2 linked regions of the Acaryochloris sp. CCMEE 5410 genome follow. The protein of the gene in region 1 interacts with the protein of each later gene in a pairwise test. Links are inferred from orthologs where the notes say so. Each region holds a gene or a part of one and is shown on either strand. Other genes may lie near its edges.

What was found.
Region 2: the proteins of ON05_RS26855 (region 1) and rlmB interact in binary tests that used the Escherichia coli proteins (3 or more experiments, as listed by UniProt). The link is inferred for Acaryochloris sp. CCMEE 5410 from one-to-one orthologs.

What each region holds. Positions count from the first base shown.
Region 1 is NZ_AFEJ02000002.1:1,305,191-1,321,326, forward strand. What follows is about bases 1,500-4,375. They hold ON05_RS26855 (bifunctional ADP-dependent NAD(P)H-hydrate dehydratase/NAD(P)H-hydrate epimerase), read right to left. Parts: upstream 3,781-4,375; coding sequence 2,218-3,780; downstream 1,500-2,217. Other genes in these bases: ON05_RS26850 (photosystem I reaction center subunit XI), read left to right, coding at 1,645-2,106; ON05_RS26860 (photosystem I protein PsaJ), read right to left, coding at 3,905-4,018; ON05_RS26865 (Photosystem I reaction center subunit III), read right to left, coding at 4,066-4,375. In the rest of the region: phosphoribosylformylglycinamidine synthase subunit PurS, read right to left, coding at 1-216; ON05_RS26845 (folate-binding protein YgfZ), read right to left, coding at 286-1,350; more of ON05_RS26865, read right to left, coding at 4,376-4,569; tRNA (adenosine(37)-N6)-threonylcarbamoyltransferase complex transferase subunit TsaD, read left to right, coding at 4,741-5,823; ON05_RS26875 (ZIP family metal transporter), read left to right, coding at 5,820-6,593; ON05_RS26880 (alpha/beta hydrolase), read right to left, coding at 6,639-8,111; ON05_RS26885 (cold-shock protein), read left to right, coding at 8,310-8,501; ON05_RS26890 (ferredoxin:protochlorophyllide reductase (ATP-dependent) subunit N), read right to left, coding at 8,708-10,120; bchL (ferredoxin:protochlorophyllide reductase (ATP-dependent) iron-sulfur ATP-binding protein), read right to left, coding at 10,212-11,072; ON05_RS26900 (SRPBCC family protein), read left to right, coding at 12,198-12,725; ON05_RS26905 (Mrp/NBP35 family ATP-binding protein), read left to right, coding at 12,913-13,986; rod shape-determining protein RodA, read left to right, coding at 14,041-15,318; ON05_RS26915 (NAD(P)H dehydrogenase subunit NdhS), read left to right, coding at 15,401-15,589; ON05_RS26920 (RDD family protein), read right to left, coding at 15,602-16,136. UniProt on the Escherichia coli protein: Bifunctional enzyme that catalyzes the epimerization of the S- and R-forms of NAD(P)HX and the dehydration of the S-form of NAD(P)HX at the expense of ADP, which is converted to AMP.
Region 2 is NZ_AFEJ02000001.1:1,446,648-1,462,717, reverse strand. What follows is about bases 5,356-8,165. They hold rlmB (23S rRNA (guanosine(2251)-2'-O)-methyltransferase RlmB), read right to left. Parts: upstream 7,318-8,165; coding sequence 6,394-7,317; downstream 5,356-6,393. Other genes in these bases: ON05_RS06410 (STAS domain-containing protein), read right to left, coding at 7,922-8,165; ON05_RS06415 (Mini-ribonuclease 3), read right to left, coding at 7,383-7,814; ON05_RS06425 (DUF1816 domain-containing protein), read right to left, coding at 5,987-6,292; ON05_RS06430 (alpha/beta fold hydrolase), read left to right, coding at 5,356-6,006. Also shown: ON05_RS06455 (rod shape-determining protein), read right to left, coding at 120-1,157; ON05_RS06450 (carbohydrate ABC transporter permease), read right to left, coding at 1,296-2,222; ON05_RS06445 (hypothetical protein), read right to left, coding at 2,303-2,695; ON05_RS06440 (FHA domain-containing protein), read left to right, coding at 2,958-3,938; carA (glutamine-hydrolyzing carbamoyl-phosphate synthase small subunit), read left to right, coding at 3,979-5,136; more of ON05_RS06430, read left to right, coding at 5,152-5,355; more of ON05_RS06410, read right to left, coding at 8,166-8,287; ON05_RS06405 (hypothetical protein), read right to left, coding at 8,537-9,274; ON05_RS06400 (Gfo/Idh/MocA family protein), read left to right, coding at 9,513-10,640; ON05_RS06395 (ParB N-terminal domain-containing protein), read left to right, coding at 10,768-11,031; ON05_RS06390 (Dps family protein), read left to right, coding at 11,108-11,584; ON05_RS06375 (DUF2808 domain-containing protein), read right to left, coding at 15,009-15,587; ON05_RS06370 (hypothetical protein), read right to left, coding at 15,682-16,053. UniProt on the Escherichia coli protein: Specifically methylates the ribose of guanosine 2251 in 23S rRNA.

The sequences.
Region 1 (16,136 bases):
ATCACACATGCGATCCACCTGTTGACTAGCCGCGTCCTCATCATCGGCGGATACCGTTAGCTCAATATATTTACCAATCCGAATCGGGCCTACGTTGTCATATCCTAGTTGCTTAAACCCCGTTTGGACCGCTGTGCCCGCAGGGTCTAAGACTGATGGCCTCAAAGTCACATAAATTTTGGCCTGATAGGTTTGTGTCACGATTCCCACATGCATAGCGTTCCTCTTGAATGTACCTGATCCAGGGCACAAACAGACTAGAGAAGAATGGTCTTTCTGAACGTTCTAAGGAGTCGGGTCAGGGGTCCATTGAGGATAGGTGAGAAACGGAACTTCCACTAACGTTCCGATTCCGGTTCCTACCGAAACTTGAGCGCCTGCATCCCCCGCTTTTGTTTTGACATAGCCTAACCCCACAGGACCCTCAGCAGTCTCAACCAAACTCGTCAATACCCCCACCTTTTTGTCTTCAAGCGTGATGGGCGTATCGACAGAGACAGATTCACTGAGCTGAATCCCCCAGAGTCGCTGTTTGACGCCTTGATAAGTGTTGAGTCGAGCAATCGTTTCTTGGCCGATATAGCACCCTTTGTCAAAGGAAATAGTCTGCCAAAGTCCGGCTTCTAAAGGATTAAAGTCTTCTGTTAACTCAGCGCCAGGCTTCGGTCGCCCTTCCGTTACTCTTAACTGTTCCCAAGCCTTTTCCCCCAAGGGACAGGCACCCTGTTCCGTTAAGGCTTGCCATAGCTCAGCCCCCACTTTAGTATCGGCAAACAGGGTATAGCCCGGTGTTGTCAACCCACTACCTGACGCAACACGAACAGTATGGCCTTTTATTTGAGTTGTAATGTGATGATGAGGAGATTCAGGCAGGTCTGAAATTCCTAGTTTGTGCAGGATTCGTGAACTTTCAGGTCCCAATAGGCTAAAAGTAATCGTTTGGGCCGTAATATCTGCAATCTTGACCTTGTCTCCAAAGAAGATATAGCGATCGCACCAGCTCATCAATTGTGCTCGTCGAGTGGGAGAGACCAGCAGCACAACAGCCTCTTCCGTCACGTATGCACTCACCAGATCAATCGTGCGAGCCGTGGATGTTACAAACACGCTTTCACAGCCTTCACCTGGCTTCAGAGTTTTGAAAGTATTGGTGGTCTGGTTATGAAGAAAAGACAGTCGATCCTGATCGGTGAACTGTAGACGCCCCCAATGGGTACGATCCCAGAGGGCTGCTCCATCTTGAGCCGCCTTTAAGGCGGATTCATCATTGCCAAAACTGAGGATGGAACCCTGATCCTCAGCCCACACTGCTCCTTTTCGGCGTTGACAGTTCTGTAAGGTCTCTGACATTGCGGCGTTTATCCGTTATTCCTGGGGCAAGGTTGATTTTATTCTTTTCGTGAAGCAGGAGGACTAAATCCCTAGGGTTGTTTACAGTTCATGAAAGAACGCAAAAAAAGATTTCTTTTTGCTAAGAAATCTAACACAAACCCCTACTGGCGGCCCTTTATTCGTGGCGATTAGCTGAAACAATTCTGTTCTATGAGATGATGATTGCCAGCATTATCTTTTCATTTATTCTATTACCCCTAGCTTCCAGCCATTTTACAGGGGACCCTAAGATTTGAGAGGAGATTTATATCAATGACAATGGACTTGGTCACACATGGTGGCGACCCCTTTGTGGGGGATCTCGCTACACCTGTTAATAGTTCTGGGATTGTAAAAGCCTGGATCAATAACCTACCGGCTTACCGTAAAGGCATGTCCGCGAATGCTCGGGGTTTAGAAATTGGGATGGCCCACGGCTATTACCTCTACGGTCCCTTCGCAACTTCTGGCCCGATTCGAGGCACTACAATGTCTCTTGTATCAGGTGTTCTGTCGGCAAGCGCTGTTATTATCGTCTTATCTGTTGCGATTCAGATCTATTCCAGTGTTTCTTCAGCTAAACCTCATCCATCCGTAACAACAGCGGATCCTGGTAGCGACTTCGCAACTAAAGAAGGTTGGAGCGCTATTGGTAGCGGCTTCCTCATCGGTGGCTGTGGTGGTGCTGTCATCGCTGGCGTTCTTTCCTATGCGATTGCTATCTTCGCAGGCTAAGGATTTACCCTCTTAACCGTAGCCGTCAATCACTGAATTCAAAGATTGATTCAGCGACCTGAACCCCTTTCTATCTTTTTCAGAGAGGGGTTCTCTTCTGAACAAGTACTCTTATACACTCGCAATAGTCGGGATCAAAGATTGGCACAGAGTTAGGGGATCAACACCTAATTCTGTTCGTTGGTGAGCAGCAAATAATCCCGCCTGAGCATGCCACCAAATACCACTACACACCCTCTCACTGAGGGACGGCTGATCTCGTTGCTGGCTCAAGAGTCCTGCCAAAATACCCGTGAGCACATCTCCGCTGCCCCCACGAGCTAGGGCTGGGGTACTGTCAGGATTAATCCAGACTGGACCTTGTGGAGGGGCTAGCATCACCCTTGCCCCTTTGTACACGATATAAGCATCACTAGACTGGGCTGCTTGCCTGACCATCGACAGCATGTCCTGAGATGGCTGAGCCGGGAACAAGCGCTTAAATTCGCCTGGATGGGGCGTCAGAATCGTGGGGGCTGATCTGGCTTTCAGAGTCTCCACGGGCTGATGCTGTGCTAAAAGATTGAGGCCATCGGCATCAATCACGAGGGGGCAGGTACTGGTCAACACCTCCCTCAAGATGGCATCCGTTTCCGTTGTCACACCAGGACCATAGGCAATGACGTCAAAGGAGTCCAAGGATACTTCTGGAGACAGACTTGCGATCGCACCGTGTTCCGTCTCCGGACAGCCAATCACCAAAGCCTCTGGCACAGATTGCAACACCAGCGGCTTCAAAGAGGCTGGCACAGCAATCGTCATCATTCCCACCCCTGTCGCCCTTGCTCCCAAAGCAGAAAGGATAATGCTCCCCGCATATTTTTGTGAACCGCCAACCAATAGGCAATGTCCTTGCCGATATTTATGGGTATTGGGATGGCGCTGGGTGGGCAATCCTTGCCTTGCCATCACCGATGTAATTCGGCGAATATCGGGCACCTCACCTAAAACAGCGTTGATATCCGCGATGGGGATATCAAAATCAATCAGCTGCAGATCACCGTTGTAAGGCAAGCTCTGGTCTTGGAGCAAACCTAACTTCCACAACCCCAGGCATAGGGTATAGGTGGCATTAATGGCTGTACCTAGAACCGCTCCAGTATCGGTGTGTATGCCAGAGGGCAGATCAATACTGATAACAGGCTGCGACCAGGTGTTGAGTTGGTGTATCAGATCTGCGATCGCACCTTCAATCCCTCGTTTCAGTCCAAACCCAAACAAGCCATCTACAATCACATCACAGGATTGCAACACTTCGACGCCCTGGCCAATCTCCACTCCTAGAGAAGCAACATACTGGGCATACTGTTCAGTTAAGTCTTTTGATCGAGGCAGCGGACGACAAAGGCGAATCTCATACCCCTGAAAATAAAGCTCACGGGCCACCACAAAAGCATCGCCACCATTATGCCCTGGCCCCGCCAGAATCCCAATTCTGGGCATGACTTCATAAGGATAAAGGGTCTGAATGCGTCGCGCAATCAGACCCCCTACTTTCTCCATAAGAGCGGAAACAGGCATCCCCGCCTTAAAGATGCGTGATTCAATTTTTCGCATCTGCTGAGCAGTCACCACAGTTTTTTGAATCTGGGTGAAACGCTCATTAATGTGTTGTTCTAAATTTTTATCCTGCATCTCCCGTCAGGATATGCAACAGTGCATGAAATCCAATTATGTTAACGAGAGAGGTTGAGCAACCCGAATCCGAGTGACGTAGACTTTCGCCTAACATTAGCCTCAACCCAGCGTCTTCTATCCCTTAGTAAGGGAAGAACAAGATATCTGGGAAAAAGCGATTTAGCTCAACCAAGAACCCTGCTGTCAGGGTAAAAAAGATAAAAGCAATCACAGGAGCCGTACTAAAAAACTTCATAAAATCTTTCTCCGAATCAATTTTGAGTGGGCCATCAGCCCATGCATTTAGCGAGGTGAGACCGTAACATCAGAATCTGGGACAGTCAACTTACCAGAAGTGACTTCTCCAAGAGCTTTAACGGGCCAAGCTAACGCAGCAATAGTGGAAGAAAGAGCCAAAGGCACATCAATAATGATTTCGCCCATTGCGGGGTTCTTAGGATTCTTCTTACGGTTAGCAATTTGGTAGTTGCGGCTAGCATTACCAATACCACCAGCGATATAGATGAATAGCAGACCGGGGATCAAGAAATCACCCGCACGGCTCCAAGGACCACCCGCAATAATTCGAGGTAAACCATCTTCTGGACCACACAAAGCGCTGCTATACATTTCAAAACGCTTTTGACCCGAGTTAGGATCACCAGTCGTATTACGAGCTTTAGCAGCCCGCTCCTGGAATTTGGGGGACTCACTACAGGGAACGAGTCCACCAATATCAGCAGAGGCTGGAGGGACAACACCAAGCCAGAGTGTCATTACGAGAAGGACAGCAAACAATCGACGCATAGAAATTGTTTCCCTTATAACGAAACAAGAGTTTTTACGTAACAAAAAGCATTAACTTTTTGCCAGCGTAGACGCATAGACTTAAGAAGCAATCATACTCTTTGAGTGGGGTCTTGGTAAAGAATTGAGGCCCCTAAATACACGCATACACCATCAAAAAGTTACCAGTTTATGGCAACAGTTTTAGCAATTGAAACGAGTTGTGATGAAACTGCCGCCGCAGTTGTAAAAAAACGTCACATTTTAAGTAATATTGTTGCATCCCAAATCGACATTCACCGTCCCTATGGAGGGGTGGTGCCAGAGGTCGCCTCTCGCCACCATGTGGAGTCCATTAATGATGTCGTTAGCGAAGCCTTATCCCAAGCCCAGATAGATTGGCCAGATATTGATGGGATCGCTGTTACTTGTGCCCCGGGGCTGGTGGGCGCTCTGCTGGTTGGATTAACTGCAGCCAAGACCTTAGTCATGCTGCACGATAAACCTCTCATTGGGGTTCATCACTTGGAAGGGCATATCCATGCCTCCTATCTTCAGAATCCTGATTTAGCCCCCCCTTTTCTTTGTTTATTGGTGTCCGGTGGCCATACCAGTCTGATTAAAGTTGAAGACTGTGGTCTATACCGTACCCTGGGTCAAACCCGAGATGATGCAGCGGGAGAAGCTTTTGACAAAGTGGCCCGTTTGCTAGATCTGGGATACCCTGGCGGCCCTGTCATTGATCGCATTGCCAAGTCCGGCAATCCTAAGGCGTTTGCCCTCCCTGAGGGGAAAATTTCTCTACCAGAAGGTGGCTTTCATCCCTATGACTCCAGCTTCAGTGGCTTAAAAACAGCCGTTCTCCGCTTAGTGGAATCCTTTCGCCAACAAGGGAACGACGTGCCCGTCGCGGATATTGCAGCCAGCTTCCAACAAACGGTGGCTCAAGCCCTGACTCGACGAGCCATCAAATGTGCCTTGGACTACGGCTTATCCACTATTGCTGTTGGCGGTGGCGTTGCCGCCAATAGTGCCTTACGCCAACAACTATTAGCCGCCGCTGAAGACAAAAAACTACAGGTCCTGTTTCCACCCTTATCTCTTTGTACAGACAATGCCGCGATGATCGCCTGTGCAGGCGCAGAACACTTGGATCGAAGCCATACTTCAGCACTTACCCTGGCAGCATTATCCCGCATGCCCATTTCTAAAGTGATGGAATTATACCCAGGGTCATCCCCAATGCACCCTCCTTTGGAGCTTGACGCTGAATGAATCTGATCGTAGTGGGGTCAATCGCTAGCCTAATCGCTGGGTTGGCAACAGGCATCGGTGCATTACCCGTATTATTCGTCAAAACCCTGACGGATCGTTTGCAAGGTATTTTTTTGGGCTTTGGCGGTGGGGTTATGTTGGCCGCCACTGCCTTTTCCCTGATTGTGCCGGGAGCAGACCTGGCTATGGGTCAAGGTAATACTGAAACCCAAGCAGCTTTAATTATGGTGCTGGGTATTTTGCTGGGAGGTGGGTTCCTCTGGCTAGCCCACAACAACTTTCCCCACGAACACTTCTTCAAAGGTCAAGAAGGCCCGTCAACCCCTAACTTGGCTCGCATCTGGCTATTTGTGGTCGCCATAACCCTGCACAATTTCCCGGAGGGGATGGCGGTGGGGGTAGGTTTTAGTGGCGGCTCTTTATCCAGCGGCATTGCTCTTGCCATTGGCATCGGCTTGCAAAATATGCCCGAAGGACTGGTGGTAGCCGTCGCTCTGCGGTCCCTTAACTATTCATCCCTCTATGCCCTAGGCGTTGCCTGTCTCACCGGCTTAGTCGAGCCCATAGGTGGTGTTGTGGGGGCTAGCATTATTAGCCTGGCTCAACCCCTTTTGCCCTGGGCAATGGCATTTGCAGCAGGCGCAATGCTGTTCGTTATCAGTGACGAAATTATCCCCGAAACTAGCCGTAAAGGCATTCAACAGGAAGGGACCCTCGGAATCATGCTGGGATTTGTGGTGATGATGTATTTAGATGTTGCTCTAGGGTAATCGGTTGAGAACAAGAGCCTAGGGTTTACCTTCTGGCTAAAGCCGTTATGCAACGAGGGGAAAGGCAGCAGCCAAAGACCAGCCAAAAAATAATGCACTGCCAATTCCATAGCTCCAAGCATTCTTCACATAAGCAGCCACAAAAGAGAGGATGCCGAAAAAGATCGGGAAGATAGGCAACAGCAGAAAAATAAATCCCAATTGAGGAATCAGACTGATCGTCCAGACTAATCCGGCAATCAGCACCACGGTTTGACCTAGCCACCATAAAAGACGCTTGCTGATTCCGATCTCCTGTTGGGCAATACCTGAAGCCAAGAACCAAGGTAAACACGCTAATGACAATAGCGGCCAGAGCTGCAAACGGGCAGGGATAAGCCACCACTGCACCCAGACCACCTGCGCCATGGCCCCAAAGGCAAACCACAAGAGAATAAACACCAGCATTCCTGTTCCTACGGTTCTAGCGGGGGAAAACTGACCGTATCGGCGCTTTTTGATCGGCCATAACCCTTGTACCCCTATCCAAATCAGCCCACCCAAACAGAACCAAATGCCTAGCGCTCCCCCTACTTTTAGGCCACCCAAATTTTCTAACTCTACTCCCCGGCTAATTAGGCTAACCCCAGCAGTGGCAGCTAGGGGGGCAGCCAGTAACCCTCCCCAGTTTTGCCAAGGTTTTAGGAATGCTTGCTGGACGGCTGGCGCAGCAAACCAAGGGACAATGGCAGCAAGGGCCATCAAACCACCGATCAGGTGTAAGCCATACCAGCCTATACGTCGGTCCATATAGCTGCTGGTCTTAAATTGGTTAAAGGTTTGGTTTAGCCACTGAAGAGCACTTTGATGGCTAATATCGCTAAACAAGATGGTAATGTGCTCAACTTTAGGCACAACAATCAGCTTTCTTCCCCTGCCCTCGGCTAAGTTTTGATTTTTTCCCCCAGCCGTTTGCAGCAGTTTGCGAGCGCTCTCTACAAATTGACCTTCTCCACTGCCCACTTGAAGCTGTAAGTTAGCGGGTTTATCAGCCGTCACCTCTGCTCGAGTCGGTGAAATGGCAATGGTAGCGTCGAAGCGATCGCGTTGTTCAATACTGGCCGTCATCACCGCACTACTTCCCATGGAATGTCCCAAAATCGCTAGTCGCTCTGGATCAACTTCGGGCTGTTCAGTCAAAGCCTGATAAGCAACCTCCAAATCAGGTTGCAGAGTCTCCATGTTCAATGGGGCAGGATTGGCACCATGACCACTAAAATCCCACAAGAGACTGCCATAGCCTGCCTGGGCAAAGGTGTAGCCATATCCCAACATCAATTGCTTAGACCCCGCAAAGCCATGGGCAATTAAAACCCCAGGTACCGGATCGCTATTTTTTGGCGCAATGAAGATCATGGGAATATCATTCGCTGTCAAGGAACGAACCACCAGCCCTGAGCGAGCTTTGAAAACGCCGAGCCAAGAGATTGCAATAAGTATAATTGCTGTAACTAACACCAAAAAACGCTGACGATTCATAAAAAATTGAAGAAAGAACTGATAAACATGGACATTTATTCCGTCTATACCACTGTGTTAGAGTTTTTTCTCCTATAATGTGCTGAGTCTCTGATCCTATGGAATGACTCAGTGTCGAACCCCATAGCCAATTATTGAAGAAGACTTGTACTTCTTGAGAAGGGATACACACAACATCGGCTAACGAAAGAGGAAATAATGGCAAAAGGTAAAGTAAAGTGGTTCGACGCCCAAAAAGGATACGGTTTTATCGAACAAGAAAGTGGTGGGGATCTATTTGTACACCATTCAGCACTCAGTGAAGAATCTTTAGCAGAGGGCCAAACGGTTGAATTTGAAGTGGGCGAAGGCCGCAAGGGTCCTTGCGCTGTAAACGTCAAGACAGTATAGATTCTAAGCGAATAGAAAGGAGAAGGCTGTACAGCCTTCTCCTCTTGAAGATATACATTTAATTTAATCTGTCGGATTGCCTTTTATCTACAATGGCTAGATAAAGACTTATGAATCTGGCCTCTTTTCTGTTTATGTCAATTAGCCATAGCAAAAGTCCTCTGCAATTCTGCAGAGGACTTTTGCTATGGCTGTTACGCGAGACTCTAAACTTTAGCTTCTTCTTTTACCAGTTTGTCCCACCCTAAATCCTTGAGAGAGTTATTCCGACGCAGCGGGCGAGTAACCAGCTCTAGGATGTCTCGGGCATTTGTAAATCCGTGAATCTGAGCAAAGGTAAACTCCACAGACCACTTGGTATTAATACCGCGTGCTTCTAGAGGATTGGCATGGGCCATCCCAGTAATCACCAAGTCAACATCATGCTCATAAATGCGCTGAACCTGATTGTAGTTATCGGGCTTTTCGACAATCTTGGGCATGGGCACACCCATATCAATACAGGTCTGCTCAAGGAACTTCAGCTCTGCCCCTTGATAGCGCTTGTCCATGTAAGGAATGCCGATTTCAGGGCAAGTCATACCACAACGGATCAAGAAGCGGGCCAGGGAAACTTCCAGTAAGTTATCTCCCATAAAGAAGACCGATTTCCCACGGATAATCTCAAGATAGTCTTCTAGGTTGGCCCAAATTTTGGCTTCGCGTTCTTCTAATCCTTTAGGTTCAACATCCAGCACTGAACATATCTTTTCAATCCAAGCGCGGGTTCCATCAGGACCAATCGGGAATGGTGCGCCGATTAGCTTACACTTGCGTCGTCGCATTAAAGTGGTCGCTGTACGGCTGAGGAAAGGATTAACGCCTGCCACATAGTAGCCTTCATCAATAACGGGTAATTCAGTAAATCGCTTAGCGGGGAGCCAGCCATTGACTTTAATCCCTTGCTTCTTCAGTTCCAATGTCAGCTGGGTCACCACTGGATCAGGCAGGGAACCAAACATAACCAGCGGCGCATGATCGTGGTATTCAGACTCTTCAGCGACAACCTCTTCTTTCTTCTTACCGAAATTAAGGAGAGAGGTAATGGCGTTGCCACGCTCTTGTTTCTCGGACTCCTCAACCACTGCATTGCTCTTAGGACAGCGATGGGCCATTGCCGCTAGAACGGTGTCTTCCCCTTGGGTAAAGGCATAGTCCAGGCCGTTAGCTCTGGCAACCACGATAGGAATATCAATTTCACTTTCTAGACGAGGAGCCAACCCTTCGAGATCCATTTTGATGATCTCGGTGGTGCAAGTCCCAATCCAAACAATCACACTGGGGTTGCGATCGCGTTTGATTTGCATGCACAACCGCTTTAGTTCCTCATAGTCATTGAGCTTGGCGGAAATATCTCCTTCTTCCAGCTCAGCCATAGCATAGCGAGGCTCTGCAAAGATCATCACACCCATAGCATTTTGTAAGAAATAGCCACAGGTTTTGGTGCCAATTACGAGGAAGAAACTATCTTCAATTTTCTGATAGAGCCAGGCTACGCAGCTAATGGGACAAAAGGTATGGTAATTCCCAGTTTCGCACTCAAAATCGAGAGCTTGTGGTTGAGCGTCAGCAAGCGTCATAGTTATTAAATCCTTTTCTCAGTTCGGCAGCTATTTAGGGGAGAAACGAGATCACTGCAAGCCATCCCAGCTCACAGTGACCAAATGGCGATTAAACCATCATCAGATCAAGTTCTTCTTCCTCAGTTTTAGGCTGAGTGGGATTGAGGTAGAAATCAGATAGCAGCGCAAAGAGTTCGCGATCTTGGGCATCTTCAGGCACAACACCTTCAGGACCAGCCAAGATTTGATCAGCAATATTCAGGTAATAGTTACAAACGGGCTCTAGGGAGGGATCACTCTCTGCCATTTCGAACATGGTTTTGCCTTTCACCCGAGACACGCGAATGTCTTCAATTAAAGGCAAAATTTCTAACACAGGCATAGGGACCGAATCAATATATTTGTCGATTAAGTCACGCTTGGAGGTGCGGTTGCCGATCAACCCTGCAAGGCGAAGGGGGTGAGTCCGAGCCTTCTCCCGAACAGAAGCCGCAATCCGATTTGCTGCGAATAAGGCATCAAAACCGTTATCAGTAACGATCATGCAGTAGTCCGCATAGTTAAGAGGCGCAGCAAATCCACCGCAAACCACGTCACCCAAGACGTCAAACAGAATGACATCATATTCATCAAACGCATTGAGTTCCTTGAGAAGCTTGACCGTCTCTCCAACGACATAACCGCCGCAGCCTGCACCCGCAGGGGGACCACCCGCTTCTACACAGTCGACCCCACCAAATCCCTTGTAGATGACGTCTTCAGGCCAGACATCTTCATAGTGGTAGTCTTTCTCTTGCAGCGTGTCGATGATGGTTGGAATCAAGAAACCCGTCAAAGTGAAGGTGCTGTCATGCTTAGGGTCACAGCCGATTTGTAGAACTTTCTTGCCTCGCTTGGCTAGGGCAACTGAAATGTTGCAACTGGTTGTAGATTTACCAATTCCGCCTTTTCCGTAAACTGCAAGTTTCACAGTGGGTATTCTCCTAATGGTTGTGATTGAAGCAGCGAGCACCGAATGTTTTTGATTCAGTCAGTCGCAAACGCCAGATGTATTAACTGAAGCTCTGAATGAATTATTGTCCATATCTAGGCGATTGGAAAGGAGTTAAAGTCTTCAAAATGAGATTAAAAGGCTTATTTTTAGGATTTATTAAATTAAAATCAATAATAATTCCCCTAAAACAGATATCAATCAATATTTAAATCCAAAATTATATTTTAACTTTTTAATTTATAAAAATAGTTACAACAGACAAAAAATTAAATTGCCATAAACTTGCGAATCGAATAAAAAAATTCACCTAGATGGCATCTGTAAAGAGTCCAATCACAATGGTCCAATCCAAACAGATGCCAAGAAGGCTTAAGACGCTCCATTGAAGGCTCTGCCAGGTAGGATTGGCGTACACACTTCAAGCTAGCAATTAGGTATAGCCCTCTAATCCTCACTAATAGACATAGGCATTCATCTCATCAATTCAAGATGGAGAAGTGGCTGCGGTTCGGATTTAGTATGGATATCTGAACCACAAGAGCACCATGCTGATCATGGTTAGAGTCCAGGCATAGCAAACCTTAATGGATTTAAAGGGTCGGAGAAAAAGATTCAATTTGGGTCTTCATAGTCTTAGCTCAAGCCCTGTAAGACTAAGTTCAGTGATCCCTGTATGACCACCCAATCAACGGCCAGGAGTCTACTTCATCCTGATCTTGAGAAACTTGGGATTGTTACGATTAATAAATTTTTCCTTTTTGACCGACATACGAGGGATTGGTTCCTATAAATCCCGTAGTTATCAGGCAGTAATGGGCATCGTCTATCCAGGCCATTGAGTCAATAGCGAACCCGACATCTGTACTTTTGCACAACCAAAGACTAATTTTCTTTGGGAAATCGTTAAATTCGCCACTGGTCCTTTCAAGATGGGGATAAGCTAATTCCTAGGGATTTACTGAACTAGCATCTCAACTCGGATCCCGATAGGATGAATTTAAGACTGAATGAGTCGTCATCTTCAGGTCAATTCAGGTCCTTGAGCCTTGCGAAAAACTATCCCCTGAATTCCATGTTCATCAACCCCCTAGGAGAGCTGTTTTGACCCCTCAATGGTTGCTTAAGTTCAACATCTGGAAGCGACGCCAACCCAGCTGGTCCTTGGTAAAAAGCTACGAAGCGATTAGCTCGGCATCGGTAGATTCCATCTGGCGCAAAGTTGTTGATTTGGCAGATGTATCTTGGCATCCATTGATTACTAGCACCAATGTCCCCTATGGTTTGGTTCCTAAGCCTGGCCTGATTTATCAGGCAGTGAGTCGGATGGTACCCTTACCGTTTCGTATTTTTGTTGAGCGAGTCAACCCTGGCGAACTGGTCAGTTTCCGCATTATTGCATTACCCGGAGTCGAGGAAAGAGTGGTGTATCGGGTCGAGTCCAGCATTTGTGGGACCTGTGTCTCTTATTCGGTGATGATGCGAGGCTGGTTGTCGCCCCTCGTATGGTCCATGATGCAAAGACATGCAGAAAAGGTGGCCCAACGGCTAGCAGAAGCCGCAGAGAACGAGACCTTGCAATCTGTTTCTGGCTATTTACCGGCTCGAAAGGATACCTGCTTTGACTTTTAGCATCCTCACTGCTGGTCTTTACGGCCTGGCATGACTCATTTTCAAGGGGAGGATAAAGGGGGAGCAACGCTACCAATTCACACAATCAGAGGCTGCTCTCTGAGGATTCGGTCATTCCGCAAGGATGAAGGTATTCCTCCAAAATTGATACAGTAAGAACCGATAGGAAACTCTGATAAAGAACACTATGCCAGACACGATAGCCCCTTCAACCGCAAAAATTTTGGAGGTCTTGCAACCGGTTCAAGATCCTGAACTCCAAAAGAGCCTGGTGGATCTGAATATGATCCGCAATGTGAAAGTTGAGAATGGCATCGCAACCTTTACCTTGGTCCTAACCACTCCTGCCTGCCCCTTGAAGGAGATGATTGTCGATGACTGCAAAAAAGCGGTTCAAGCATTGCCAGGCATTGAGTCTGTAGAGGTGGAAGTCACTGCAGAAACCCCCCAGCAAAAGAGTGTGCCTGATCGCACTGGCGTGCCTGGAGTTAAAAATATTATTGCGGTTTCCAGCGGTAAAGGTGGGGTGGGTAAAAGCACGGTCGCCGTCAATATTGCCGCCGCTTTAGCCCAGTCCGGTGCAAGTGTAGGCATGATTGATGCCGATATTTATGGCCCCAATGTACCCACCATGTTGGGCTTAGAAGATGCCGTGGTTGAGGTCCGCAAAGAGGCGCAAGGGGATGTGATGGAACCTGCGATCGCACAAGGTATCAAGCTGGTCTCCATGGGATTTTTGATCGACAAAGATCAGCCCGTCATTTGGCGAGGACCCATGTTGAACGGGATTATTCGCCAATTTCTCTATCAAGTAGATTGGGGGACCTTAGACTATCTGATTATTGATTTGCCCCCCGGCACCGGGGACGCCCAACTCACCTTAGCCCAGGCAGTACCGATGGCAGGGGTGGTAATTGTCAGTACGCCCCAAACTGTTGCACTCTTAGATGCCCGCAAGGGACTGAGAATGTTTCAACAGTTGGGTGTGCCTGTATTGGGAGTTGTGGAAAACATGAGTTACTTTATCCCGCCCGATCGGCCTGAAACCCAATACGATATTTTCGGTTCTGGGGGCGGGGAAAAGATCGCGAAGGAATTAGGCGTTCCTTTAATTGGCTGTGTGCCCCTAGAAATTCCGGTCCGAGAAGGCGGGGATCAAGGAACACCGATTGTCCTCAGTGGCTCATCTGCGTCTGCCCAAGCATTCCAAAAAATTGCGACGGAGGTTGCGGCAAAGGTTTCGGTTGCGGCTTTGACCTAAGTTGTTAGTCTAAGACCACTACTTTTCATACAGCCTTTAAGATCCGAATTTTCCATGCTGATCAATAAAACTCTGCGCAAATGGTTTCCATGGCGAACCTGGATTCAGCCTTGGGATAATATCGACCGTTGGTTGCTACTGTTAGCGATTGGGTTAACCGTTTTTGGCGGTATTTTAATTCGGAGTACCCAAGCCACCCAAGGCTGGACAGATTGGCTCCAGCATTGGACGATTGGAGCGATTGGGGTGGCGATTGCCATGACCATTGCCACTTGGCCCTATCAAATTCTGTTGAGTTTGCATTGGCTGATATATGCGGCGACGAATTTATCGTTGATCGCCGTTATCGCCATCGGAACCAGTGAACTGGGGGCTCAGCGGTGGATCTCCGTTGCCGGTTTTAATGTGCAGCCATCTGAATTTGCCAAAGTGGGCGTCATTATTTCCCTGGCGGCCCTACTCCACCATCGGCCCGCCACCAAGTTATCGTCAGTCCTCCAGATTCTAGCCATTACTTTTGTGCCCTGGGCGTTAGTGCTGGTGCAGCCCGATCTAGGAACATCTCTAGTGTTTGCGGCCATTACCCTAGGCATGATGTATTGGGCCAATGCCAATTTGGGATGGATTGTGCTGCTTTTTTCTCCTTTAATTTCTGGGATTTTATTTAATATCCCTCCCACCTCCCATTGGCTATGGATTATTTGGGCGATTTGGTTAGTCACAATTGCGTTTATCGGTTGGCTTAGCATCCCTGTTCGAATGATCGGAGGACTTGGCGCTCTGTTGATTAATTTAGGCTCTGGTGCATTGGGTAGAGTCGCTTGGGAATTTCTCCAGGATTATCAAAAAGCGCGGATTATTCTGTTTCTCGACCCTGAGCAAGATCCTTTGGGCGGCGGCTATCACCTCATTCAGTCTCGGATTGCCATTGGTTCTGGACAGCTATGGGGACGAGGGCTAGATCAAGGCACTCAAACCGGCTTGAGCTTTATCCCAGAACAACATACAGATTTTATTTTTTCTGCCGCGGGTGAGCAATTTGGCTTTGTCGGCAGTTTGCTTTTGATTGCCGCCATTTGGCTGTTATGCATGCGCCTGATTTTTGTGGCTTTGAATGCGGAAGACGATTTCGGCTCTTTAATCGCCATTGGCGTCCTGTCGATGGTTATTTTTCAAGTCTTTGTGAACATTAGTATGACCATCGGCCTGGCTCCTGTAACGGGAATTCCTCTACCTTGGCTCAGTTATGGTCGTTCAGCCCTACTGACAAACTTTATTGCCATAGGATTGGTGGAATCCGTGGCCAACCATCGCAAAAAACGCAGATTTTAGCAGCTCCCCCGCGAAGGGGAATTAGTCCACTATGATAAAAAAGCTATTGTGATGCAGTTAAGGTCTAAAACGAATGAGCGCCATGATTTTGCCCGGTTCATCAGTTCGCGTTGTGAATACGGGTGATACCTATTTTGGATTTGAAGGCCAGGTCCAACGGGTTGCAGACGGTCAGGCCGCCGTTATTTTTGATGGAGGCAACTGGACCAAGATTGTCACGTTTCGCCTGCCCGAGTTAGAAATTGTCAAACGAGGCAAGGGCAAGAAGTAAGGCTAGCAAGGCCTAGGACTGGTTGGCTTGTTGACAGGCCAAGTAGGTTGCTTCGACTAATTCCAGATCATCTAAGCCTAATGCGAGGGGCTGGTTGTTTTGCCCCAGAAGGTTCCGAATTTGGTCGGCGAGTTTGGTGGTGATTTGCGATCGCATCCGTGATGCAAGCTGCGATCGATATCCCAGAAAATCTCGCAACGTCAGAAATTGATCTGGCGTTATGGCTTTGAGCTGAGGATTTGCCACCAACTCTGCAGCCAGCTGAGATATGCCGGGCGACACATCAAAAGGTTGTTGAGTCTCATCAGCCCCCTGCCGCTGATCCTGAACGACTAATGTGCCAGCCACCAAATCACCTAAACGTTTTTCTGATGAGGTGACCGCAATCCGGATGACCCCGATAAAGAAGAAAAACACATCAATACTGCTGAGCAAACTGCGAATACTGCTTTCCCTAAGCCCCACCGGCCGTCCTGTATCTCGAACCACTCGGATTTTAGCGATTCTTTTACCTGGCGTTTGACCTCGCCACAGGGTTTCAAAGGCG
Region 2 (16,070 bases), on another replicon or contig:
GAGGCATTAAAGATGAATCAAATCACCTTAACTCATCTGTTATGAGCCTAAATGGGGCAGTGAGGACGTTTCTCCGTTTGAGAGTATCATCCTGAAGGTCTCTAAATCAGCCCAATGACTTAAAGAACAGTCGTTGGGTTAGAAAATACACGAGAAAACTGCTGGAAGTTCTCCAAAACCAGACCCGTGCCCATCACAACACAACAGAGCGGATCAGACGCAATGTGAACCACAATCCCCGTCTCATGGCTGATCAACTTATCTAACCCCTTTAGCAAGGCACCACCCCCCGCCAACATAATGCCGCGATCCACAATATCTGCTGCTAATTCAGGGGGCATCCGCTCTAGGGTCCGCTTCACGGCTTCCACAATGGAAGAGAGAGGCTCCGTCATGCTTTCCCGAATCTCAGGTCCCTTGACCAACACCGTTCGTGGGAGTCCAGATAGGAGGTGGAGTCCTCTAACCTCCATATTGGCATCATCATTATCGTTGGTAGGATAGGCCGAGCCAATGCGGATTTTGATATCTTCAGCAGTCCGTTCACCAATCACCAGGTTATGGACTTTTTTCATGTACTGAGCAATCGACTCGGTCAATTCATCTCCCGCAACCCGAACCGATTCACTGATCACACTGCCTTGCAAACTCATCACCGCAACTTCGGTGGTGCCCCCTCCGATATCGATGATCATATTTCCAGTCGGCTCATCCACGGGGAGTCCTGCCCCAATAGCTGCAGCCACTGGCTCATCTAGCAGGTGAACCTCTCGGGCCCCCGCTTGGCTGGCGGCTTCCATAACGGCCCGTCTCTCTACGCCCGTCACACCACTAGGGATACCCACGACCACACGAGGAGACACTAAGCTTTTACCCCCATGAACCCGACGGATAAAATGCTGGAGCATCAGTTCAGCTTTCTCAAAGTCTGCAATCACACCATCTCTTAGGGGGCGAATTGCAACGACATTACCAGGGGTACGGCCTAACATCATTTTGGCATCAGCCCCTACGGCTAGGGTTTGCTTTGTGACTTGATCGACTGCAACCACTGAAGGTTCTTGCAGCACAATCCCCTTACCTGATACATATGCCAGGGTGTTTGCTGTACCAAGGTCAATGCCAATATCCCGAGAGAAGCGACTGAAAAGGCCCACTATTTCCTACCTTTGAAGAATTTATAACTAGGTTATTTTATCTGCACTTAAATTGTAAACGTGCTGGATTCTATTACGTTTTTATCAAATCGTCCAGTTTTGTTGGATATTTATTAGATTTCTCCTTCAGATCACGGATTACCCTCGGAGCTGTCCCAGCTTTAAATTCAAAATCGATAACCCAAAGATCAGCAGGAATAATACGAGCCCCATAGCGCAGGCATAGCTATAGCCATTGCCCACTTCCGAAAAAGCCTGTTCATATAAATTAGCCACAATCGTAATCGTACTCCCCAAAACGCCGCCTCCAGGGGTCATGACATAGACTTCTTCGAACACCTTGGCAGCTGAGATGGCTGAAATGACGGACACTAGCATTAGATAAGGCTTCATCAAGGGAATGGTGATATCCCAATGCTTTTGCCAGCCATCTGCCCCATCAATTGCGGCGGCCTCATAGAGATCTGGGGGAATTGCTTGTAACCCCGCCAAATAAATCACCATGTAATATCCCAACCCTTTCCAAACCGTAACCGCCATCACGCAGTAAAGTGCAATATCCGGATTTTGCAGCCAAACGATGGGTTCGCCGGTCCAGCCCAACTGACCAAGAATCGTTTCCATTAGCGGATTCTGGGTAATCAGACGAATACCTTGATTCAGCAAGCCACGCTCATCGTATAGCCACTTCCAGGCAATGCCTGCCACCACCATGGAAATCACAACTGGGGTGTAATAAGCGGCGCGGAACCAATGAATTCCTTTCAGTTTCTGATTGACAAGAATCGCTAAGCCCAAGGGCAGGATGACCAAGATGGGAACGACACCAATCAGGTAAATCAACGAATTCTTCAAACTTTGCCAAAAGACATCGTCCGTCCAAAGCCGCTCAAAGTTACCCAGACCAATCCATTCTGGGGTTTGGCCCAGGGTCTCAAACTGCGTAAAACTCAGATAAAACGCTTGTAGCGCTGGCCAAAATACACTCAAGCTGAGAACACAGAGGGCAGGGGCTAAGAAGAGATAAGGGGCCGCAGTGGACCAAGACAATTTGCGGAGGGACATGGGGTCTCTTACTGGCAGAGGACTGAATTGAAGAGCAAAGCAAAACCCCGAGAACGGGACGATATTGAGTCTATATCGATCTACTCGGAAGCAGCGTTATATAGCTGAAAAATTTCATGAAAAGTTTGCTTGAGCTTCGATTGAAATCCTGCAGGAGGAGGGGTGTTGCCGAGAAAGGTCCAATCGCCGATGGTTGAGAACCGCCATCGTTGACTGCCAAACGGACCAAAACAGGAGGCTTCAATGCCAATCAAACGGTTGTCATGCATTCGTAGTTGAACCAGAGTATGTCCTGCAGGCAAATTAAACCCCATATCGATGGAATAGGGATCCACCCATTCCAGGGTATCGGGGTCATTGGTCCAAGGCTTCAGGTTGGCTTTGACATCAGGGAACTGCCGCTTAAATAAGTTAACAATGGCAGCTATTTTAGTGGCAGATTCAGGGTTTGTGACTTGCTCAGCCGCATTCATCTGGACCGCTCCTTCAAATGATCTGAATCCTACTGGGCAGGGTTAAGCCGAATGAGATTGGCTTAACGTCTTTACAATACTTTAACGGGACTCTCAATATTAGCAAGGGTTCAGCCGAACAAAGGAGCTGATCTCAGGGCTTTAAATGACCCTGGCATTTTCACTCCGAGACTCAGCGACGGTTTTTCTTAGGTGGCAGCAACACCCCTGAAATGAACCCACCAGACTGCTGTGCTACCTGCCTTTATGGAAAAATGCTATCGTGTCGCTGTCCCCCGTTGATGCAAGGGTCATGAACCGGCTCTGCCCCTATTGTTTTTATCAAAATGAGCCCGAACAGCAGAGTACCTGTGCTCAATGTCAGCAAGACTTAACTGACATCCCTTGCTGTCAAAATTGTGGCGCGACCCAACTTGAATTTGCGCGATATTGCTATCATTGCGGCCTGAGGCTTTTGCCTGCAAATCTCATTGCCAAGAATAGTTTTACCTATCTTAAGAACCCCTATCCGGGTCTAAAAGCAGTGAATCTAGGCCCTGAAAGCGAGTTCGTTGAACAATTGGATCCTCATGCAACCCAGTTTCAGCAAGAGTCTCTTCGCCTCCTGCATGTTCAATCTGGAACCCTATTGGCCTTGCCAGCTCAGATCAACCCTATTTTGATTGGGAAGGCTGGGGCAGGACGTTATCCTCATATTGACGTACTCGATTTTCCCAATTCTGAGGTGGTCTCGCGGCAACAAGCGTGCCTACATATGGTACGGGACCAATGTGCGATCGCAGATTTAGACAGCACTAACGGCACCTATATTAATGAGGTACCGTTGCCCACCGGCCACCAACACCCCCTACAATTCGGCGATCGGATCAACTTTGGCCCCTCTGATAAATTCACTTTGCTGTTTATTCGGGAGTTACCCATCAACTTGAAACATCTTCAAACGGTTTCAGGTGGAGATGGAGAATTTGAGCATGAGATTTTAGAAACCTATGGGCAACGGGCCCAGCAAAGCCTAGAGCAAATGAAAGCGGCCTTCGCAGAACAGGATCAAGAACGGTTGGTCTCCACAGCCGAAGACTTAACCCTTGCTAGCCATAACGTTGGCGCCCAAGTGGTGCATTTACTCGCTTCTCAATTTCAAACGCCCCCTCAATACAATGCTGCCCATTTTCATCGTCAACTCTTGAAGGTGATTGAAGAGGCACTCCAGAAAGTGCGATTCTTTACTAAGGTTTACTATTAGCCTGCCTTTTAACCACTCGATATTCGCCCCATCCATCCCTATGCTCAACGTTGATTCCCAACCCGCCCTCTTGGTTCTAGCTGATGGCAGTTCCTATCGCGGGTGGTCCTTTGGCGCACCTGGCACTGCAGTGGGGGAAGTCGTTTTTAATACTGGCATGACCGGCTATCAAGAAGTACTCACAGATCCCAGCTATTGTGGACAGCTCGTCACCTTTACTTATCCTGAACTCGGCAACACGGGCGTCAATATTGAAGACGAAGAATCAGACCGTCCTCAAGTCAAAGGGGCCATTGCCCGCAATCTTTGTCACCAACCCAGCAATTGGCGGTCCACCCACACCCTATCCAACTACCTGCAACAACACCATATCCCTGGAATTTACGGCATTGATACACGAGCCCTAACTCGCAAGATCCGTTCCGCTGGTGCCATGAATGGCGCCATTTCCACTGAAATACTAGACTCGAACGCTTTGCTAGAAACGGTGTTGCAAGCTCCCTCCATGGAAGGGTTGAATTTGGCAGAGCGGGTCACCACCCATACCGCTTACGAATGGGTCGACCCAACCCCTATAGATTGGGAATTTAGCGAGTCCATTCCCCCTGCAGACTCAACTCAACCCCCTCTGACCGTCGTCGCCATCGATTTTGGGATCAAGCGAAACATCCTGCGACGCTTAGCAAGCTATGGATGTCGAATCATTGTAGTTCCAGCTCATACCTCTGCCGCTGATATTCTCAGCCATCAACCAGACGGTATTTTCCTATCCAACGGTCCTGGAGATCCAGCCGCTGTCACGGTAGGTATTGAAACAGCCAAAACCCTGATGGCCGAACAAAAGCCCATGTTTGGCATCTGCTTGGGACACCAGTTATTGGGATTATCTCTGGGGGTCGATACATTCAAACTCAAATTTGGCCATCGAGGGCTGAATCAACCGGCAGGACTACAGCAGCAGGTTGAAATCACTAGTCAGAACCATGGCTTTGCCTTGAGTGCTGAATCCATGGCCCAGGCCGAAGTGGAAGTTACCCATCTAAATCTCAACGATCAGACCATCGCTGGCCTAAAACACCAATCTTTACCGGTCTTCTCCGTGCAATATCACCCTGAAGCCAGCCCTGGTCCCCATGATGCGGATTATTTATTTGCACGGTTTGTGCAGTCCATGCTTGAGCATCGTTCAGGAAGCTAAGCCCCATTAAGCACCGTGACCAAAGATCCTTTATCTTCCCCTAGCTTAGCCGTTGAGATCTCTGGGGCAGGCTTCCCCATTCTCTGCTTACACGGCCATCCAGGCTCAGGCCAGTGCATGGGTATTTTTACCCATTTTTTATCAAAAAAATATAAAACTTTATCTCCTGATCTACGGGGGTATGGTCAGAGTCAAACCCGTGCGGCCTTTACCATGGAGGATCACCTTCAAGATCTGATCCACCTACTCGACCAAAATCATATTCAACAATGTTTGATTCTAGGATGGTCTTTAGGCGGCATTTTGGCGATGGAGTTAGCGGTCCGTTATCCTGAACGCGTCAGCGGGCTCATTCTAGTGGCGACAGCAGCCTATCCTCGCAGTAATCACCCTCCCATTACCTGGCAAGACAATCTCTTTACAGGTCTGGCAGGGATCATCAACTGGCTACGACCGGGCTGGCGTTGGAATATCAATCTGCTGGGAAAGCGCTCCTTGTTTCGCTATTTAATAGTGCAGCAAACCCCGAAGGCCTATGAATATTTAGCTCGCTACGCAGTTCCAGCTTTTATTCGCACTTCTAAATATGCCCAAGCGGCGCTCAATCAAGCTTTACGGCAGGGATATAACCAAGAGGAGCAACTCAAAGAAATTCAGTGTCCTTGCCTCGTATTGGCAGGGGCTCAAGATCGCCACATTACGCCAGCCTCTAGTCAAACCACTGCTGAACTGATCCCGATCAGTGAGTGGATTTGTTATGAGCAAACCGCCCATCTGCTGCCCTGGGAAATACCTGAACAGATAGAGCGAGATCTGCAGATATGGCTGAAGAAGACTCCTAGGGCCACTCTCAATTCAGTTGGGGATTGATTTTGACAGGGATAACGGGCTCAACATCGGGTTCATCACAAACCGTCAATTGGGTCGGTTTGCAGCGTTTGACATCCGTCACAATCGTTTGAGCCTGCTCAGCCTCTAGGTCCTCAATATAACCAGGTAAAGCCTCTTCTGCGTCTTTTTGACTGATAAAAGGGCCAAAAAAATAGATGCAAACCGGCGAAGATGTCTTGATTTCAACCCACCAGGCTAATCCTAAGCGATTATAGAATTCGGCAAAGCGGCTCGACAAATCTGTAGTGTTATCTTTTGTCGTCATGGTGAAAACATTTTCCTCTGCAATGCTAGATCCTAATTTCAAACCATCTCGGCTAATAGTTTAGGGTAGAGCCTCTTTATATTCTGTAACATCTGTATACGTCAAGGATGCAAATGGAGGGTTTCTACCCAACGTTGACGATAGACCTCATAAAGGGCCATACCCGTTGCTACAGACGCATTCAAGCTGGCTGTTTTCCCTTGCAATGGGATCGACACCATTTGGTCACAATGATGCTGAGTGGAAACACTCAACCCTGGACCTTCAGCGCCAATCACTAATACAGTGGGCTCTGTAAAAGTCACGGTATGGATAGATTGTGGTGCTGAAGTACTCAACCCATAAATCCAAAATCCAGCTTTTTTAAGCTGCTCAAGTCCCTGGTTAAGGTTAACCACCCGAGCAATCGCCAAAGTTTCTAAGGCCCCGGTCGCTACTTTAGCAACCACTGAAGTGACCCCCGCAGCTCGCCTTTGGGGAATAATCACCCCCTGCGCCCCTAAAGCCTCAGCCGTTCGAATCATAGCTCCTAGATTATGGGGATCAGTAATACTATCAGCAGCAATAATGACGGGTTTAGGGTTAGCAGCGTTAGCTTGCTCTATCAACGTCAAGATATCTAAATATTCATAGGCCGCCACTTGAGCAGCGATCCCTTGGTGGGTTGCTTGCTGGGTCAGTTGATTCAGTCGCCGATGATCCACCTCATCAATAATGGTGCCTTGAGATTTGGCTTGGTTGAGAAGACTATGAAAGCGGGGATCGTAACGGAGACGAGACACAATCCAAACCCGGTTTAAAGACCGTTGATGCTCCAGGGCTGACAGAACTGAATGGCGTCCATAGATTAAGTCTCCCTTCTCCTCTTCAACCTGGGCAGGCTCTTTAGGCAACACTCTAGGTTTCTGAGGTGGCCGTGAGGACGTCGATTGACGATGGGACTTTTTGGCTGATGAATAAGAGCGCTGTGGTTTGCGCGGCTTACTTTTACCGTGATTATTATGGGATGGCCGCGCTTTAGTCATAGGGATGAAACTCTCGAGCTACGGGACAAATACTACGTGCAGGGCAAAATTAAACTGAAGCTATTTTAAGCAGGATCAGGCGATGAGCGATCAAACTTAATTTGAGCTAGCAGATCTTCCAAGCGAGTGGTATCCGTAAGATAGAGATAACCAATCAAGGCTTCAAAACCCGTTGCGTATTGATAAGTCTCTAGATTAATTCTTTTAGGGCCTCCTGCCGCAGCATTTCTACCTTGCTTGAGGATTGCTTGCTCATCATCTGACAACAGAGGATAAAGGTCTCGAACCATTTCAGCCTGTGTCTCAGCCCGAACATAAGACACGACCTTCTGGTGATAGTCTCGCAACCGAGATGGAGGCAGAAGGCAGTAACGTCTTATATATAGCTCAAAGACAGCATCTCCGATATAGGCCAGTGCTGCTGGCGAAACTGACCGCACTTCTGCAAGAGAAAGGGACGCTGGTTGGAGGAATGGAAAGGGGAGACAATATAGCATCGCTGTTGCTCAGGTACTAAGCAACAAGGAGGGACATCAGGAATCTATTTTAGATATGATTTTTAACTGGATTAACTATCACGATGGGTTGAAAACGATAGCTCGAGTTATTTATCAACATTTGCGATCGCAGTATCCACGTTGGGTTGCAACGACAGAAAACTTTCCAATCGAACCAGCTTCACGGTTTGGGTCACTCTTGGATTAGAGACAATTTGGAATGATCCCCCAGCAGTTTGTGCTTTTTTAGCCAACTGCACGAGTACTCCCAAGCCCGAGCTGTCAATAAAGTCAATTTTGGAAAGGTCCAAAATAACGTGAAAGGGGCTGTCATCTAGACACTTGGTCATAACCTTACGAAAAACAGGCTCTGAAAACGCATCTAGTAAGCCTGTGAGGCGAAAAAGTTGGTATTTCTCCCTGATATCTCGTGTGCCTCGTAAGCTTACGGTCAGGGTTAGCTGTTCAGGAATAGTTCCCTCCTAGTACCAAAACGCTAAACAGATGATGAGGGTCCAGTATAGGGTCTTTGAGCAGTTCTTGTCCACTGAACCAAAGGAGAGGAAAAAGTACTCTAGGATGGCTCATTATTCTCTCAAAGTCTTAAAAATCGAGATCGGGATCAAGTCTCTTCTGAGCTTCAAATCTGGTGAGTTTATGGGGCAGAAATCAAGAAGATAAAATATCAATAGATATGGCTCACCTTAGCTTGATTTTTAGCACTAATGGGTCGTTCGATTGGAGACTAATCCTACCAACTTCTGGTAATGTTCAGGAACTTCTTGGTTAGGAATAAATTGATCAATTGGGGCTACCTCAGTCTTTTGAGATATTTTGTCCCATACAGATTTTTCTGAAGGAGCGTTCAAATCCTTCCCTAGCGATGAGGGATGAGAATAGCCAGACGTTAGGGACTGGTTACTAGACACCTCAGCGACAAAACTCCATAGCTTATGACTTATGGGCATCCTGTTCTCATCCAAGCTTGAGCCCATGTCTGGTTCAGACCTCTGTAAGTTTTGCTCCATCAGAAAATCAGCTTCTGGCTGATTCAATACCTTGTTAACTTCTGTCGCTACAATCGTTGATTTCGGTTGTGGAGTCTGCCTCTTACTCAACACGGGCGGTTGGAGTTTAGTCTGCGAGTCAACTGATGTGTCTGCTTGCTTAAACTTAATTTGCGGGAATTTGTGACAAATCAGGGCTTCGAATTCTCGGTTGAAGTGATATAGAGGCTGTCCTTTTCGCTTCCAATCAGCTAGCAATCCGCCCACAGAGATTGTTTTATACCGCCCTCGATACAAGGACTCAATCAGGGCCAGCCGTACCCATTCAGGGGAATAATCTCCAAACCAACGATCCAACAAAGAGTCTTGAGCTTGGCTCTCAGCTTCGTAGCAATAGTACGTCAGTAACCCCGTGGTGGTTGCCAGGATGGATTCTGCTGTTGAATCTGTCATTGATGCAATAGGTGAGAAGGACAGAGATAAACAAAATCAAACGGTTCTATAATGTCATCCAATGGATTGAACCGTTTAGTTCGCATATACAGTCTAATCAATTTAAGACGATTGCTGAGGCAGAATCAGGGATAAATCCTAAAGAATCTGGCGAAATCGATTTTATGCATTCAGCTATTCCCTGGCGGTCGGTATGATACGGATTGTGCCAATTTGTTCATTGCACCTAATTAAATCTATGTCAGCTGAACACGCTTCTCAATCTGCAATCGGTGTCGCCGTCGTCGGTACTGGGTTTGGTCAAAAGGTTCATATCCCCGCTTTTCGAGATTTTCCTGGGACCCAGCTCTTGGCGGTCTATAACCGAGATGCCGATAAAGCATCTGCGATCGCATCCGCAAACAACATCCCCTTTGCCTCTAATAACCTAGCTGAGATCCTGGGAAGACCCGATATACAGGGGGTTAGCATCTCAACCCCTCCCTTCCAGCACTACGAGATGGCAGAGATGGTGCTCAACTCCGGCAAACATTTATTTCTGGAAAAACCGACCACCCTTAATGCCGGGGATGCTCGCAAACTTTATCACCTGATGCAAAAGCAAAACTTGCAGGCAACCCTCAACTTTGAGTTTCGATTTGTGCCAGCCTGGATGCAGCTCAAAACCTTACTCACCCAAAACTACGTAGGTCAAACCCGACTGATCAAGATCGACTGGCTCGTCCCAGGACGGGCTGATCCGAATCGCCCTTGGAGTTGGCATGCTAGCAAAGAATTAGGGGGTGGCTCTCTAGGTGCATTGGCCTCCCATACCTTCGATTATGTTGCCTGGTTATTTGGGCCAGTAAAGCGGCTCTGTGCCCGACTAATCACCACAATTCCTGCTCGCCCTGATCCGGACAGTAGCAAAGCAAAGCTTGTGGATGCCGATGATACTTGCGTTTTGATGTTGGAGCTGCAAGATGGCTGTACTTGCCAGATTAATATTAGTGCGACGACCTATGCCGGTCGCGGACATTGGGTAGAAGTCTACGGAGATCGGGGCACCTTAGTTCTCGGTAGCCAAAATCCCAAGGACTATATCCACGGCTTCCAGTTACAAGGGAGTCAGTCTGGTGCTGAGTTACAAGACCTTCCTATCTCCGATTGGCTGCAATTTAAACAAACCTATCCTGACGGTCGAATTGCCCCAACCATGAGAGTCGTCGAGCATTGGGTAGAAATGATTCAAAAAGGTCAAGCCACCGCTCCCTCCCTCAAGGAAGGGATCTATTCACAACTGCTCATGGACTTGGCTCACCAGTCTCATCACCAAGCAGCCTGGGTGGATGTTCCCGACATAGACAGCTTCTTAGCAGAGTCCTAGGTCATTTTTCGGCCGTTTATAAATGAGCAGGCCTCATCCATGGAGAGGTGTTGGGAGGTAAGATAAATTACCCATTGCAAAGCGAAGTCATAACGACTATGATTTAACTATTGAATGGCACTCGCTTATGGCTCGCATCCTAGACCTCCCCCTTCAATCCATTCGTCGCCCCCTTTATCGGCAAAATGATCAGCAGCGAGTCGAAGCCTTAATGGTCTCCATTGCAGAAATTGGTCTGCAAACTCCGATTGAAGTCCTAGAAGTTGAAGGTCAATATTACGGGTTCTCAGGATGCCATCGTTTTGAAGCCTGTACTCGATTGGGACATCAGACCATTCGCTGTTGTGTTCGCCGTGCCCCACGCTCAGTACTCCAGCGACATTTAGCCTAACGTCTGAGTAGAAGCACCCCCTGTATTCCAGTATCTTTAGATGTCCATCCCGTAGTGTTTTTTTGAGGTAATCACCATGCAAGCACCTCCTATCAATATCGGTATTTCAGAAAACGATCGTCAACACATTGCTGAGGGTTTATCCCGTCTCCTCGCCGATACTTACACCCTCTATCTCAAAACACATAATTTCCATTGGAACGTTACGGGCCCCATGTTCCAAACCCTTCACTTAATGTTTGAAGCACAATATAACGAGCTATCACTCGCTGTAGACGCCGTTGCTGAACGCATTAGAACCTTGGGATTCCCAGCTCCAGGGACCTATAAAGAATATAGCCAACTGACTTCTATTGAAGAAGCAGAGGGAGTTCCCACTGCTGAAGAGATGATCAAAGAACTCGTTGCAGGCCAAGAGGCCGTCGTTCGTACTGCTCGATCTGTATTTCCACTAGCAGATGCGGCAAATGATGAGCCTACCGCTGATCTGCTCACTCAGCGAATGCAGACTCATGAAAAGACAGCTTGGATGCTACGGAGTTTGCTGAACTAGGGAGATATCCAGTACATCCTTATTTACCTACTAAAAGAGCAGGCTCCAGTGCAACACTTCTGTACTAGAGCCCGCTTGGATCACTCGAAACTTGCCCCGCGTCACCCTCTCGCTATCACCTGCCCTTGGGCATAAATCCAGACTGACATCACTATGGCGGGTAAAGAAGAGGGCTGATATATAAGGGGTGATACGCCCTGGAGTGACGATCCAATCGATTCATTAGGTTTTTAATTTAATTTTCAAGAATTAAATTAAAAACTTTTATTAAACTTGTTGCGTAAGCTACAGCCATCTCTAAGATTTTTGCTTAATATAGATTCATATACAGAGCTTTTATAGACAAACAAACCCCCGCCGAATGGCGGGGGTTATATGCTTTAAGGGACTTGCCAAGAAATAAAGTACCTGCGAATCTAAGAAACAAGTCAATACATGATTGACCGATTGTTTTGAGGATATCTGATGCTAGATGCCCCTATAAAAGAGACGTTTCGAGATGCCGCCAAGAAACTGACAGGCCCACACAAGCGAGCATTCATGGCAAAAGTGGCTGAAGACTACCTGGACGGCTCTGCCCGCAAAGCTGAGCGTCATTTAGGTTGGAGACGTACCAGTGTTCAACTGGGCCTTGATGAACGACGGACTGGCATTAGATGCGTTGACAACTATCAAGCCCGAGGTCGTCAGCTTAGCGAAACGAAACTACCCCATTTAGCAACTGACATTCGGGATTTAGTTGATGGTGAAGCCCAAGCTGATCCGAAGTTCAAATCAACGTTGTACTACACCCGTATCAGTGCCAGGGCCGTGCGTGAGGCATTGATTGAGGAGAAAGGCTACAGCGATGAGGCATTACCAACCCGTCAAACCATCGGCAATCTATTGAATCGAATGGGTTATCGCTTAAAAACCCAAAAGTTAAACCCCTGAAAAAACTGCCGCAAACCGATGCGATTTTCGCAATATCGCTCAAGCCAATTATGCTGCCGATGCGGCCCCCAACCTATTGCGCATCTCGATTGATAGCAAAGCCAAAGTTAAATTGGCAACCTCTCTCGTGGCGGCAAAGCTCGTACCCTAGACGCGACAAAAGCCAATGACCATGATGACCATTGGGACGCTATTTTGGTACCCTTCGGGATTCTCGATGTGCTCGCAGGGCAACTGTCAATTTACTTTGGTCAGTCTGCTGAAACTACTGATTTTATTGTTGATTGTTTAGAGGCTTGGTGGCGCGAACATCACGATAACTATCCTCAGATAGAGGGATTAGAAATTAACCTTGATGGCGGCTCTGCAGTGCGCAGTAACCGCACACAATTTATCAAGCGTATGGTTGAGTTTGTCCAAATGACACGATTATCGGTTCATCTGATTTACTATCCGCCCTATCACAGCAAATACAATCCGATTGAGCGATGTTGGGCAGCCTTGGAACAATATTGGAATGGCACTATCCTCAACTCCATTGATACGGCTGTCCAGTGGGCATCGAATATGACCTGGAATGGATTGAAGCCTTTGGTTCATTTGATTGAGGGCACCTATGAAAAGAACATTACTGTGCCCTCAGATGAGCTAGAAGCCTACAAACAACAATGGCTATGTTCTGAAGCGTTACCCAAATGGGATATCAAGATTGTGCCCAATTGATGGGTACCTTATTTAGGGCTTGCTTCGAAAGTCTAAGGTTGAATATTTGCAGTGTATCCAAGTGTTGAGCGCCCTTGAGAAGTGCAAGGAAAATCGTTCAAAATACTCAAAACCTTTGCACATGCACCCCAATGTATCGTCGTCCATCCCCCGGTCAACTGTCCTTTAAGAACTTCTACTTGCCCTTCGGAGGCAAACTATCAGAAGAGAATCGCTGGGTCAAACTCGCCGAGCTGATTCCTTGGGAGAGCTTTGAGTCAGAGTATGCAGAGCAATTCAGTCAGACCATGGGGGCACCTGCCAAACCCTTTCGTGTGGCCTTAGGGACCTTAATCATCAAAGAGAAACTGGGTGTATCCGATGCAGAGACCGTAGAACAGATTCGAGAGAACCCCTACTTGCAGTACTTTCTGGGTTTTAGTGAATATCGAGAGAGTGCTCCGTTTGATGCCTCCATGCTGGTTCACTTTCGCCAACGGTTGAATCTAGAGCTACTGACTCAAGTCAACGACGCAGTCGTGGAATCAGTGCTCGCATCTGAGGGTTCTCCTGTTGTGATGTCCCTGAGTCATCTCCTTCTCCTGAAGATGACGAAGATGAGCCTCCTGCCCCTCCCAACCAGGGCCAATTGTTGATAGACGCGACCTGTGCGCCAGCCGATATTCGCTATCCGACAGACTTAGATCTGCTCAATGATGCCCGCAAAGCGAGTGAAGCCATCCTTGATGCTTTATATGCTCAAGTCATGCTGTCTCTCAAGGGCAAACCTCGCACCTACCGCCAAAAGGCCCGCAAAGCTTATCTGGCCATTGCCAAGAAACGTCAACCGAGTCGCAAGCTGATTCGTAAAGGGATTCGTCAGCAGTTGGGCTATGTGCGTCGGAATCTAGCCCACATTGATGGATTGATAGCTTTAGGAGCGTCTCTGTCCCGACTGTCCCGGCGACAGTACCGTCTGTTGCTGGTGATTCATGAAGTCTTTCGACAGCAAGAGTGGATGTATCAACAGCACGTGCGTCGAGTAGATGACCGTATTGTCAGCCTCACTCAGCCTCATGTCCGACCGATGGTCCGAGGCAAAGCTGGAGTACCTGTTGAGTTTGGGGCCAAGCTATCCCTCAGTTGTGTCAACGGATGTGTGTTTCTGGAACGTTTAAGCTGGGATGCGTTCAATGAATCCCAGCATCTTCAATATCAAGTGGAAGCTTTTCATCGTCGCTTTGGCCATTATCCTCTCTCAGTCCATGCCGACCAAATCTATCGAACCCGAGCTAATCGACGATGGTGTAAAGCTCGAGGTATCCGATTGAGTGGACCACCGTTAGGAAGACCTCAACAAGACCCCCAGGTGCAGGGCCAACTCAAGCAACAAGCACGGGAGGACGAAAAGGTGAGAGTCCAAATTGAGGGCAAGTTTGGGCAGGCCAAGCGAAGATTTGGCTTGAATCGAGTGATGGCGAAGTTAGCGGATACGGCTGCTAGTGCGATTGCTATCACGTTCTTGGTGATGAATCTAGAGCGGTGGCTCCGCCACCTTTTATCATTCATTTTTGGGTGGGATTGCTGGTGTTGGAAAGCGTTATGGAGCTGCCAGGGCTGCCTTGGGGCTTTTCTAGGGCCAGTGAAGGAATATGGCCCTGGCCGTCACAACTGGGTTGATTGTACGATTTGATGCCAGGAATTAGCTCAATTTACTTTTTCAGCAAACCCTATTTATTTGTAGATCCCTAAAGTCATTGATCTCAAATGGTGCTGGCCTTTAGCTCACTCAATGCCCCCAATAGGAGGGCCATCGAAAGTGATCATAAAAATGGAGTCGGCCATAGCCTAAAAACTGACCATAAGCTTGTTCTCCCTGAGGAAAGGCTGTGACCCCAAAGAGATAAACGCCACTCGATCGGGGATTTCGATAGGGACGCAAACCAATAGTGACAGTCGTTCCTGGAGAGATAGGTGGGTCGAAAAATATCGAGATTGCGCCCTTCTCATCTGTAGAAGCTGCGGCTATGGGTAGGAGTTGTTTCTTCTGCTTATTCCGATAGGCTTGAGTGCGCTTGAGATTAAAGGATATCGGGTCTACCCCTTCTTGCTGATTAAACATCACGCGCCGAAGTGGCTCACCAGCATCGTCTGGAACATGCAACGTAAAGTAATACGTCGCTCCAAAGACACGGGCACTGCTGTAGGTGGTCCGAGCATTTTCTAGGCGAGGAACATTGGCAAAATACGTTGTTCCATCGGCGAGTTCAATGGCTTGTGCTGAAGTCTGCAAAAGACTCCCTAACAACACAGTCGTAGCTAAATTGGCCCCCCAGGCAACGGCCTGATTAGAAGTGAGTGGTGGCATTAGTTTGGCCCTCCAAAGTACCAACTACCCAGTTAGGTGCAGAAGAGAGGCATCCAAATTAACTCCGAGCAATGTCGGGATAAACCCATGATTGTCAGGTGTCGTCTTGGTTACCCATTTGCGTTAATTCCAAACGAATGTTGGCTAACTGGTTGGTCAGGGTTTTGAGTTCTTGTTGGAGAGACGGATCAATGGAGGGGGAAGTTGCCGAAGGAGCAGTGGAACTGCCAGAAGACATGGGATTCGCATTCACTCCATATTGAGTCGCCATGCTATCAATCATTTTGCGAGCTTCTGTCTCTGTAATTTCCCCTTTGTCCGCCCAGATCTGAGACAGCTGATCAAAGCCAAGATTGAGTTGGGAAATATTTTCCTCGCGCTTTTGGGAGTCTTGAAGGGATTCCACCACTGAAGTTGTAGCTCCCAGGGTTACATGAAATCCTTTTTTTAGAAATTCGGTCACCATATCAGGATTCATAACAG